Regions from separate parts of the Micromonospora sp. WMMD735 genome, predicted to be linked through region 3. Evidence: riboswitches for the same ligand, from Rfam matches in the RefSeq annotation. Region 3 holds a riboswitch; each other region holds the start of a gene.

Region 1 (3,264 bases), 2.3 Mb from region 3:
CGGCGGAGCTGGCCCGGACGACTGCCGATGCGGTGGACGCGTTGCTGGCCGAGGTGGCGGGGACGGTCGGCGTGATCACCCCGGTGCCCCGCCGGGACGAGGTCGCCGGCTGGTTGGGCGACCGGGGCGGGGCGCGCCTGCAGGTGGTGACCAGCCTCCAGGCCAAGGGCATGGAGTACGACGGGGTGGTACTGGTCTGCCCCGGCGAGATCCGGGCCGATCCGGGCTCCGGGGTACGGACGCTCTACGTGGCGTTGTCCCGGGCGACCCAGCGCCTCACCACCGTCGAACCGACCGGCTGACCGACCGGCACCCCGGCCCACCCGGCCGGACGTCCGACCGTCACTTGCACACATAGCGATGTGAGCATAGATTGGAGCGGGTCCGCGACGGCGACGGTGGTCCGCGACGGCGACGGTGGTCCCGACGGCGACGGAAGGTGTGGACGTGGGCGCAGGTCATGACCACAGCGCGACGGTGAGCAACGCCGCGCACCGGCACCGGGGCCGGCTCTGGGCGGCGTTCGGGCTGCTCGCCGTGCTCATGGTGGTCGAGGCGGTGGCCGCCTTCGGCACCGGTTCGCTGGCCCTGCTCTCCGACGCGGGGCACATGTTCACCGACGTGCTCGGCATCGGGATGGCGCTGGCCGCGATCACCGCCACCCGGCGGGCCGCCCGGGACCCGCAGCGCACCTTCGGCCTCTACCGGCTGGAGGTGCTCGCAGCCCTGGCCAACGCCGTCCTGCTCAGCGGGGTGGCGGTCTACGTGCTGATCGAGGCGGTCCGTCGGTTCGGCGAGCCACCCGAGGTGCTGGCCGGCCCGATGCTGGTGGTGGCGGTGCTCGGCCTGCTCGCCAACATCGTCGCGTTCGGCCTGCTGCGGGAGGGTGCCAAGGAGAGCATCAACCTGCGCGGGGCGTACCTGGAGGTGCTCGGTGACCTGCTCGGCTCGGTCGGAGTGATCGTGGCGGCGCTGCTGATCGCCGGCACCGGCTGGTGGTGGGCCGACCCGCTGGTCGCCGTGGCGATCGGCGTGTTCATCCTGCCCCGCACCTGGCGGCTCGGCCGGGCGGCGGTGCGCATCCTGGTCCAGGCCGCTCCGGAGCACCTGCCGGTGACCGCCGTGCACGACCGGCTGACCGCCGTGCCCGGGGTCGCCGAGGTGCACGACCTGCACGTCTGGACGCTCACCTCCGGCATGGACGTCGCCTCGGCCCACCTCACCCTGGCCGGTGACGCCGAGGTCGGCACGGTGCTGGCGGCCGCCCGGGGCGCCCTGCGGGAGGATTTCCACATCGAGCACGCCACCCTCCAGGTCGAGCCCGGAGCGAGCCCCGGCGCGTGCGGCCCCGCCCACTGGTGACCCCACCCTGGGCCGGACAGTCAGCCCCGCCGGGTACTCCCGCACAGAGATCACGGAAATTTGCGTCGTTTGAACCATTTGAGAGTATTCACTCTCGTACCCTCAGTCACGAGGTAGGCAGGCGTCACACGCGTACCGGTAGGCTCGGCCCCGGTCTCCGCCAGGCAGAGGCCGCCGCCTAATCGCCCGCCCGGGCGAACCGGGGAACCACGTTCCTGGGGTGCATCCGCGCAAGCGGTAGGGATCTTCCGTCCCGAACCCGTCAGCTAACCCGGTCGGCGGCTGACGGAAGGACATCCGCATGCACGTACGCACCACCACACGGCTGCTGGCCGCAGTCGTCACGGCCCTGGCCCTGGGCGTGTCGGCCGCGCCGTTCACCCCGGCCGCCGCCGCGCCCACCACCCGGCTCGCCGCCCCCGGCGACGACGACGAGGGCGGCACCCCGGCGCTGCGCGACCAGCTCGACGCGGCCAGCAAGGGCTGGCTGGAGGCCAAGGCCGCCCTGGAGCGCTCCACCAAGCGCCAGCAGGAACTCGACGCGCAGCTCAAGACCATCGAGGGGCAACTGGTCACGCAGACCGCCAAGGTCGGCGAGATCGCCGGAGCGGCCTACCGCACCGGCCGGCTCGGGCCGATGTCCGCCCTGCTCAACAGCAACACCCCGAGCGGTTTCCTGGACCGCGCGGCGGCGCTGGAGACGGTCGCCACCCGGGAGGACCAGGAACTGCGCACGATGATCGAGACCCGGGACCAGGCCACCCGGACCCGGGCGGCGGTCACCCGGGAGATCACCGAACAGCGCAAGCAGGTCGCCACCATGGGCAAGCGCAAGGAGCAGGCCGAGCGGGCGTTGGCGGTGGCCGCCGCCGACAAGCCGACCTCCACCTCCCGCGACTCCGGCAGCTCCGACGGCACGTCCACCAGCAACGCCAAGGGGGCGCCCCGCAACTCCGACGGCTCCTGGCCGTCCGAGTCGTGCAGCGTCAACGACCCGACGCCGGCCAACGGCTGTATCACCCCGCGCACGCTCAACGCCCTCAACCAGGCCAAGGCCGCCGGTTTCACCAGGTACGTCTCCTGCTACCGGCCCAGCGGCTCCGGCGAGCACCCCAAGGGCCGGGCGTGCGACTTCGCCGCCCAGAAGGGCGGCTTCGGCGGGGTGGCCAGTGGCGGCGACCGGACGTACGGCAACAACCTCGCCGCGTACTTCATCCGCAACGCCGACCGGCTCGGTGTGCTCTACGTGATCTGGTTCAAGCGGATCTGGCTGCCGAGCAGCGGGTGGAAGGCGTACAGCGGGGGCAACGGGGACCCGTCCAGCGACCACACCAACCACGTACACCTGTCGATGATCTGAGCCGACCCGGTGGTCCGTCCGACGCGGGCGGACCACCGGACCACGGCCCGGCCGCAACAGGCGGGTCGGGTGCCGACCGGGCCGGGCGGCCCAGGTGCCGGCGGTGGTCAGCCGGCGGGTGGCGGGTCGCCGGCCCGGCCGTCCAGGACCGCGCCGAGTCGGCTGGCCAACCCCAGGTGGGCGGCGCGGGCCTGCCGGAAGGCGTAGCCGAACAGCGGGGCCGGCGCGGCGAGGGTGATCTCCACGTCGATCCGCAGCAGGTCACCCTCCATCCGCAACCGCGTGTGGTTACGCACGGTGGTGCCGGGCTGCTGGCGGGCCACCGTCACGATCTCGTCGTCACCGGCCAGCAGCACGTCGGCCTGGTAGGTGACGGGGAACCGCAGCGGGCCCAGCTCCAGCCGGTCGGTGATCGCGTAGCTGGCCAGGGCACCCGGCCGGGCGGGCAGCCGGCGCACCCGGACGATCAGGGGATGCAACTCCTCCTGCCGGGACAGGTCGCTCAGCAGCGCCATCGCGTCGGCCGGTGAGCAGTGCGCCTG
Region 2 (3,264 bases), 1.6 Mb from region 3:
CGAGTACGCGGGCCGGGAGCGGTGGCTGCACCAGGAGGCGGTGGCGGCGCACTGGCGGGGCGAGTTGTCGGTGGAGCGGCTGCGGGACGTCTTCGCGCACCGCGACGGCTGGGACCCGCGCCGGCACCCCGTCGAGCACGAGGTGATGCTGGCCCGGGCGGTCCGGGAGGACCGGCGTGCGGCGTACCGGGCGGCGGCCTGGCGGGAGAGCGTCGCGTGGCGGGACGCCGAGCTGGCCGCCGAGGCCGCCCGTTCCCTGGCCGCCGAGGCGTACGCGGCGACGCAGCGGGTGCGGCCGGGCCGGGTCCCGCGGCCCCGTACCGCGACGTCGGCGGCGACCCGCCTCACGCAAGCCACCCGCTGGCACCCGGCCCGGGTCGGCTGACCGCCCCGGGACCACCGCTCCCGGACCGGACGAGGTCCGGTCCGGCCTGGCCCGGTCCGGCCTGGCCTGGCCTGGCCCGGTCCGGCCTGGCCTGGCCCGGTCCGGCCTGGCCTGGCCTGGCCTGGCCCGGCCCGGTCCGGCCTGGCCTGGCCTGGCCTGGCCCGGTCCGGCCTGGCCTGGCCTGGCCTGGCCCGGTCCGGCCTGGCCCGGTCCGGCCCGGTCCGGTCCGGCCCGGGGCGATCGACACAACGACGCGCAGATGGCGGTGTCCGTGCCGCGTTGACCCCACGACCTCGGCCCCGTTGCGGATGCCGTGCCCCCGCCCCTGCGGTCCCGTTGCGGGCGGTGGTCCTGCCCGGGGCCGCGCGGACCGGGGGACCGGGGGACCGGGGAGACCGGGGGACCGGGGGTCCCGGGGACCGAATTGTTATCCAGGCCGGTGTGGGTGCGGTCACGTCCCGGCGGAACCGGACACCCCGTCACACTCGGTCACATCGACTCCGATGATCATCGGAGGTTGCGGGTCGGCTGTCCGGTCACGGCCCTGTCGAGCCCCGACGGCCATTCGTCCCCGGCCCGCACCCCCGCTGCCCGACTGCCCCGCAAATCGGCCGACCCGGCGATGTTTACGCAGGTCACGGGGCTTGGCGGGAGGGAAGGGCGGCCAGTAGTGTCGCTGCGGTCCGGTGCGGTTTCCGATCGCAGGAGGCGACGCCGCGCCGACCCGCTCAATCGTGCACGGCACGAACCGGGGACCCACACGCACCACCTGGGGTGAATCTCCGGGCCACGGCCCGGGGTAGGGCGATCTTCCCGCCCGAATCCGTCAGCTAACCCGGTCGGCGGCAGCGGAAGGAGTTTCATCCTCGTGCAGCATGACCCCACCCCTCGGTGGTTCCTCCACCTCGGTGCCGGGGTGCCGCCGGACCGTCGCGCCTGACGCGCTGACCCGGCCGTCCACCCCGCCGCCCGACCCCGGTCGGGCGACCCGCCGATCCGTCCGGCTCCCGTCGGGCGGTCCCTGCCGAACGAGCGTCCGAACACCCGATCCGCGCGTGGCGTACCCGCCACGTGCCGGTCCGGCGTGCCCGGCCGCCTCGCCCCGTGGAGGAACACCCCGTGAAGCACCACATGAAGCGTCAGCTCCGCCGGCTGGGCGCCCAGCGCCCGTACCGGATGGTCGTCGGCTCGGCGGCGGTCCTCGTCCTGGTCGCCGGCGGCACCGCCCTGGCCGCCGGGGTCGACGACGCCCCGACCGACCAGCACGCCACCGCCGTTGCCGAGACCGCCCCCCGCCTCGACGACGTCGCCAGCCGCGCCCAGGCCCGGGTCGCCGTCCCCGCCCCGGCCGGCCCGTCGGCCACCCCCTCGACCAGCCCGTCGGCGAGCCCCACCCCGTCGCCGCGGGTCACCCGGGCCAAGGCCCGCGCCACCGCCGACCCGGACCTGACCCGCAGGGCGACCCCGAAGCCCCCGTCGTCGAAGGTCCTGCGCTACGACTACCAGGCCCAGATCACCTACTACTACTGCGGCCCGGCGGCGGTACGCAACGCGCTCAGCGCCGCCGGCATCGAGCGCGGCCAGGACGCCCTCGCCGCCCAGTTGGGCACCACCGAGATGGGCACCAACTCGGCCGAGGACACCACCCGGGTACTCAACGCCGTGGTCAAGGGGGACCCGTACCGGACCCGGATGTTCGCCGGGACCCCGAGTGACGCGCAGATCGAGCGGCTGCGGGCCGACGTGGTCGCGGCGGTCACCGACCGGCGGGCCGTGGTCGCGAACGTGGCCGGGGACGCCACCGACCTCGACGGCGGCTGGCACTCCTTCCCCGGCGGCCACTACGTCGCCGCCGTGGGCTACCGGGACAACGGCCGCACCGTGCGGGTCGCCGACTCGGCCGACCCGTCGCTGCCGGCCTACTGGGTCAGCGTGACCACCCTGGCGAACTGGATCGCCACCCGGGGCTACTCCGCCTGACCGACCCACCCCACCCGCCCCGGCCGCCCCGACCACGGGTGGCCGGGGCGGTGCTCGTCATAGGGCCGATACAGCGGTGTCAGCGGACTCGGATACCGCGACACCGCCCCGATAGGCGTCGGGCACCGCCGGCTCAGGCCCGGGGGGAGAGGACCGTGGCGGTCCGGGGCGTCGGCGGGGTCCAGCCCGGCTCCAACTCCCGGCGGGCGGCGTCGAGGAAACCGTCGGCGTACGCGTCGGCGGGGAAGTCGCCCAGGTAGCGGCGGCGGGTGTCCCACCGGGCCGCCGCCAGCGGGTCGGTGTCCAGCAGGCCGGTCAGCACCTCGTCGAGGTTGGCCATGTCCCGGCGCAGCACGTAACCGGAGCGGGCCAGCGGGAATCGGTCCAGGAACTCGTCGCCGTCGACGCCCAGGTCGGTCACCGCGTACGGCTTGCCCGAGTAGAGGTAGTCGGAGATGACCCCGGAGACGTCGGAGACCAGCGCGTCGGAGCGGTTGACGCAGTCGGTCAGGCTCAGCTCGCGGCTGGCCGCCGCACCCCACAGGTGCTGCCGGCCCGTACGGGTCCGGTCGGCGGCGAGCAGCTCGGTGAGCCGGGCCAGCTGCCGGGCCGAGGCCGGGTTCTGCCCGGTGTACGGGTGGGCCCGCAGGATCACCGTGGCCCCCCGGTCGAGCAGCCTGCGCAGCAGTGGCTCGGCCACCGGCAACGAGCAGTAGTTGGCGTCGGCGTGGTGGCCGGTCCAGGTGGGGGTGTAGAGCACGGTCGGGGCGGCCGACGGGCGGGCCTCCCCGCGTACCTCGATGGCCTCGACCTGGGGGCGGCCGACCACGACGAACTTCTCGGCGGGGATCTCCACGCCGGCCCGCGCGTACCGCTCGATCGCCGCCGGACCGGCCACG
Region 3 (3,264 bases):
CGTCCGACGACGACCCGCCGCCCGTGGTGAACCGGATGGCCGGCTGACACGTATCCCGTCCCGGATCGTTGGGAGAACTCGCACGCATGGGCGCCGACCACACCCGTCCCGCTCCGTCCACCCCGCCGCGGGTGCGGCGGCTCCTCGTCATGACGGTGGTGCCGCTCATCGTGGTCACGGTGATCGCCACGCTGGTGCTCTGGCCCGGCGCGACCCCGAAGATCGACCAGGGCGAGCAGGTGCCCCGCCACCACGGCACGGTGACCCGGGTGGTGACCGAGCCGTGCCCGCCCGCGCCGCAGACCCCCGACGGCCCCTCCGGGGTGGCCGACGGGCCGTGCGGGACGGTGACCGTCGCCGTCGAGCAGGGGCCGGACGCGGGCCGTGAGGTGCAGACGCCGGTGCCGTCGGGGCCGGGAGCGCCGACGGTGGCGGTCGGCGACGAGGTGGTGCTCGTCGCGCTGGCCGACCCGAGCGATCCGTCGGCGAGCAGCTACCACATCGCCGAGCACCAGCGGGGCATGCCGCTGCTCTGGCTGGTCGCCCTGTTCGCGGCGGCGATCGTGGCATTCGGCCGGCTACGCGGGCTGGCCGCCCTGGCCGGTCTCGGGGCCAGCTTCGCCATCCTGTTGACCTTCGTGGTGCCGGGCATCTCCGCCGGGGGCGCGCCGCTGCCGATCGCGGTCACCGGCGCCGCGTTGATCATGTTCGTGGTGCTGTACCTGACCCACGGGATCACCGCGCAGACCTCGGTGGCGGTGCTGGGCACGTTGGGCAGCCTGGTGCTGACCGGCGTGCTGGGCACGCTGGCCACCGCCGCCACCCACCTGACCGGGTACGGCAGCGAGGAGGCCACCACGCTGTCGATGTACCAGCGTGACGTGGACCTGCACGGCCTGCTGCTGGCCGGGATCATCATCGGTTCGCTCGGTGTCCTGGACGACGTCACGGTCACCCAGGCAGCCACCGTCACCGAGCTGGCGCACGCCAACCCGGGGCTGTCGCGGTTGCAGCTCTACCGGGCGGCGACCCGGGTCGGCCGGGCGCACATCGCGTCCACGGTCAACACGATCGTGCTGGCGTACGCGGGCGCGTCGCTGCCGTTGCTGCTCCTGCTCACCGCCGACAGCCGCCCGGTGAGCCAGATCCTCACCAGCGAGTTCCTGGCCCAGGAGATCGTCCGCAGCGCGGTGGCGACCCTCGGCCTGGTGGCGGCGGTGCCGCTGACCACCGGGTTGGCCGCGCTGGTCGTGACCGCCGGGCGGGGACCGGCCGACGCCGGTACGGCCGGGCCGCCACCCACCCCACGTCCCACCCCCGACCGTGCCGAGGCGTTGGAGGCGTTGAGCGCGCCCCGGCACGGTGCACCGTCCACCCCGGCCCCCGCACGGTGGCCGGACCCGGAAAGGAGCACGGACACCGCATGGTGACACTGCGCTGCGTGACCGGAGGCGAGGTCGCGGCTGTCGGTCGCGTCACTGATTACCCCTCGCTATCGGGAAAATACTCATTTGGTCGGGTTGCGGGCGTAGATCCCCGGTACGACTCTCGGGTAACCTCGCTGCCGGTCACCGCCGAAGGCGCCCACCGGCGCCAGCGGTGCCACCGCCCAATCGCCGTACGGCGAGCCGGGGAACCGAGCACCTGGGGTGAATCCGCGCCAGCGGTAGGGGCCACTTCCGTCCCGAACCCGTCAGCTAACCCGGTCGGCGGTCGACGGAAGGGAAAACTGTGACGGCACCCCTACGCCGCTGGTTGACGCCGGCAGTGGCCGTACTCGCCGCCCTGGCGATCGTCGCCGGACCGGCCGCCGCCCCCGCGACGGCCGCGCCCAACGCGCCCACCCCCTCGGGGCACGAGGAGGACGACGAGCCGAAGCTCCTCACCGACGTCATCGAGGCCACCAACCGGGAGTATTCGGCGGCGAAGACCCGGCTGGAGAAGTCCAAGAAGCGCCAGCTCGAATACGCCATCGAGGTGGAGAAGGCGGAGCAGGAGCTGGCGGCGCTGGCCCCGCAGGTCACCGAGATCGCCGCCCAGTCGTACCGGACCGGTCGGGTCGGCGCGGTCGCCGCGCTGCTGGAGAGCGACGCGCCGGACGCCTTCGTCCGCCGGGCCGCCGCCCTGGACGAGCTGAACATGGTCAACGCCGGCAAGCTGGCCGAGGTCAACAAGGTCAAGACCCGGGCCGAGCAGGCCAAGCTCGCCGTCGACGCCGAGGTCCGGGAGCAGCAGAAGCAGACCAACCTGATGGCCAAGAAGAAGACCGAGGCCGACAAGGCGCTGGCCCTGGTCGGCGGCCGGGGCTTCACCGGCGGCCTGGTCGACGCGACGTCCCCGGTGGCCCGCGTCGCCCCCGGCCAGACCGCCGACGGCGATTGGCGTGGCGAGTCGTGCAGCGAGAACGACCCGACCACGTCCGGCTGCATCACCCCGCGCACGCTGCACATGTACAAGGAGGTCAAGCGGGCCGGGTTCAACCGGTTCGTCGGCTGCTACCGCCCCGGTGGGCCGTGGGAGCACCCCAAGGGCAGGGCGTGCGACTGGTCGTTGCAGAAGAGCGGGTTCAGCCCGTGGCACAACAACGACACCCGGATGTACGGCAACAACCTCGCCGCGTTCCTGATCCGCAACTCGGACCGGCTGGGCATCTACTACGTGATCTGGAACCGGCAGATCTGGTTCCCGGCCAACGGCTGGAGTTCGTACTCGGGACCGTCCGACCACACCGACCACGTCCACGTGTCACTGCTGTAGCGACCGTTTCGACACCACGGCGGCGATGGTGCGGTGTCCGGGTTCCTGGACGCCGCGCCACCGGCCCCGATGAGTTGTTCGGGCCACGCACGACGAAGGCCGCCCGGCTGAGCCGGGCGGCCTTCGTCGTGACCGGTGCGGGTCAGGAGGCGACGGGTGCCGACGCGGCACCGGCCGGCACGGCCGGTGCGGGCACCGCGGCGGCGGGCTCGGACAGCACGGCGGCGGGCTCGGGGGCCGGGGCGACCTGGTGGACCTCGCCGGCGGCGAGGCGGTAGGACATGCCGACCACCGCGCACCGACCGGCGGCCACCTCGGCGGCGATCACCGGCGAGTTGCCGAGCAGCACCTCGACGGTCTGCGCGATGTGGATGTCGACGATCCCGTCGATGTCGTGCACCCCCTGCTGGGCCGCGCGACGCAGGCTCGGCCCGACGGCGGCGACCACCGAGTAGAGGTGCCCCGGGGGCTGGGTGCCGGTGCGGGCCGTGTCCCGGGCCGCCTGCA

The links. Region 3 has a riboswitch for cyclic di-AMP ahead of ACN268_RS24790 (coiled-coil domain-containing protein). Riboswitches for the same ligand answer to the same signal wherever they lie in the genome.
Region 1: it holds a riboswitch for cyclic di-AMP, as region 3 does, so the genes downstream of both, ACN268_RS14295 (coiled-coil domain-containing protein) here and ACN268_RS24790 (coiled-coil domain-containing protein) in region 3, are expected to answer to the same signal.
Region 2: it holds a riboswitch for cyclic di-AMP, as region 3 does, so the genes downstream of both, ACN268_RS31430 (C39 family peptidase) here and ACN268_RS24790 (coiled-coil domain-containing protein) in region 3, are expected to answer to the same signal.

Annotation. Positions count from the first base shown of each region.
Region 1 is NZ_JBMHMJ010000002.1:3,393,525-3,396,788, forward strand. It holds gene ACN268_RS14285 (HelD family protein) at 1-302, shown strand, start outside; gene ACN268_RS14290 (cation diffusion facilitator family transporter) at 448-1,362, shown strand; cyclic di-AMP (ydaO/yuaA leader) riboswitch at 1,528-1,659, shown strand; gene ACN268_RS14295 (coiled-coil domain-containing protein) at 1,664-2,722, shown strand; gene ACN268_RS14300 (SRPBCC family protein) at 2,830-3,264, opposite strand, start outside.
Region 2 is NZ_JBMHMJ010000002.1:7,249,115-7,252,378, forward strand. It holds gene ACN268_RS31425 (hypothetical protein) at 1-385, shown strand, start outside; cyclic di-AMP (ydaO/yuaA leader) riboswitch at 1,101-1,245, shown strand; gene ACN268_RS31430 (C39 family peptidase) at 1,517-2,365, shown strand; gene ACN268_RS31435 (CDP-glycerol glycerophosphotransferase family protein) at 2,499-3,264, opposite strand, start outside.
Region 3 is NZ_JBMHMJ010000002.1:5,670,666-5,673,929, reverse strand. It holds gene ACN268_RS24795 (YibE/F family protein) at 87-1,430, shown strand; cyclic di-AMP (ydaO/yuaA leader) riboswitch at 1,597-1,728, shown strand; gene ACN268_RS24790 (coiled-coil domain-containing protein) at 1,732-2,757, shown strand; gene ACN268_RS24785 (carbonic anhydrase) at 2,900-3,264, opposite strand, start outside.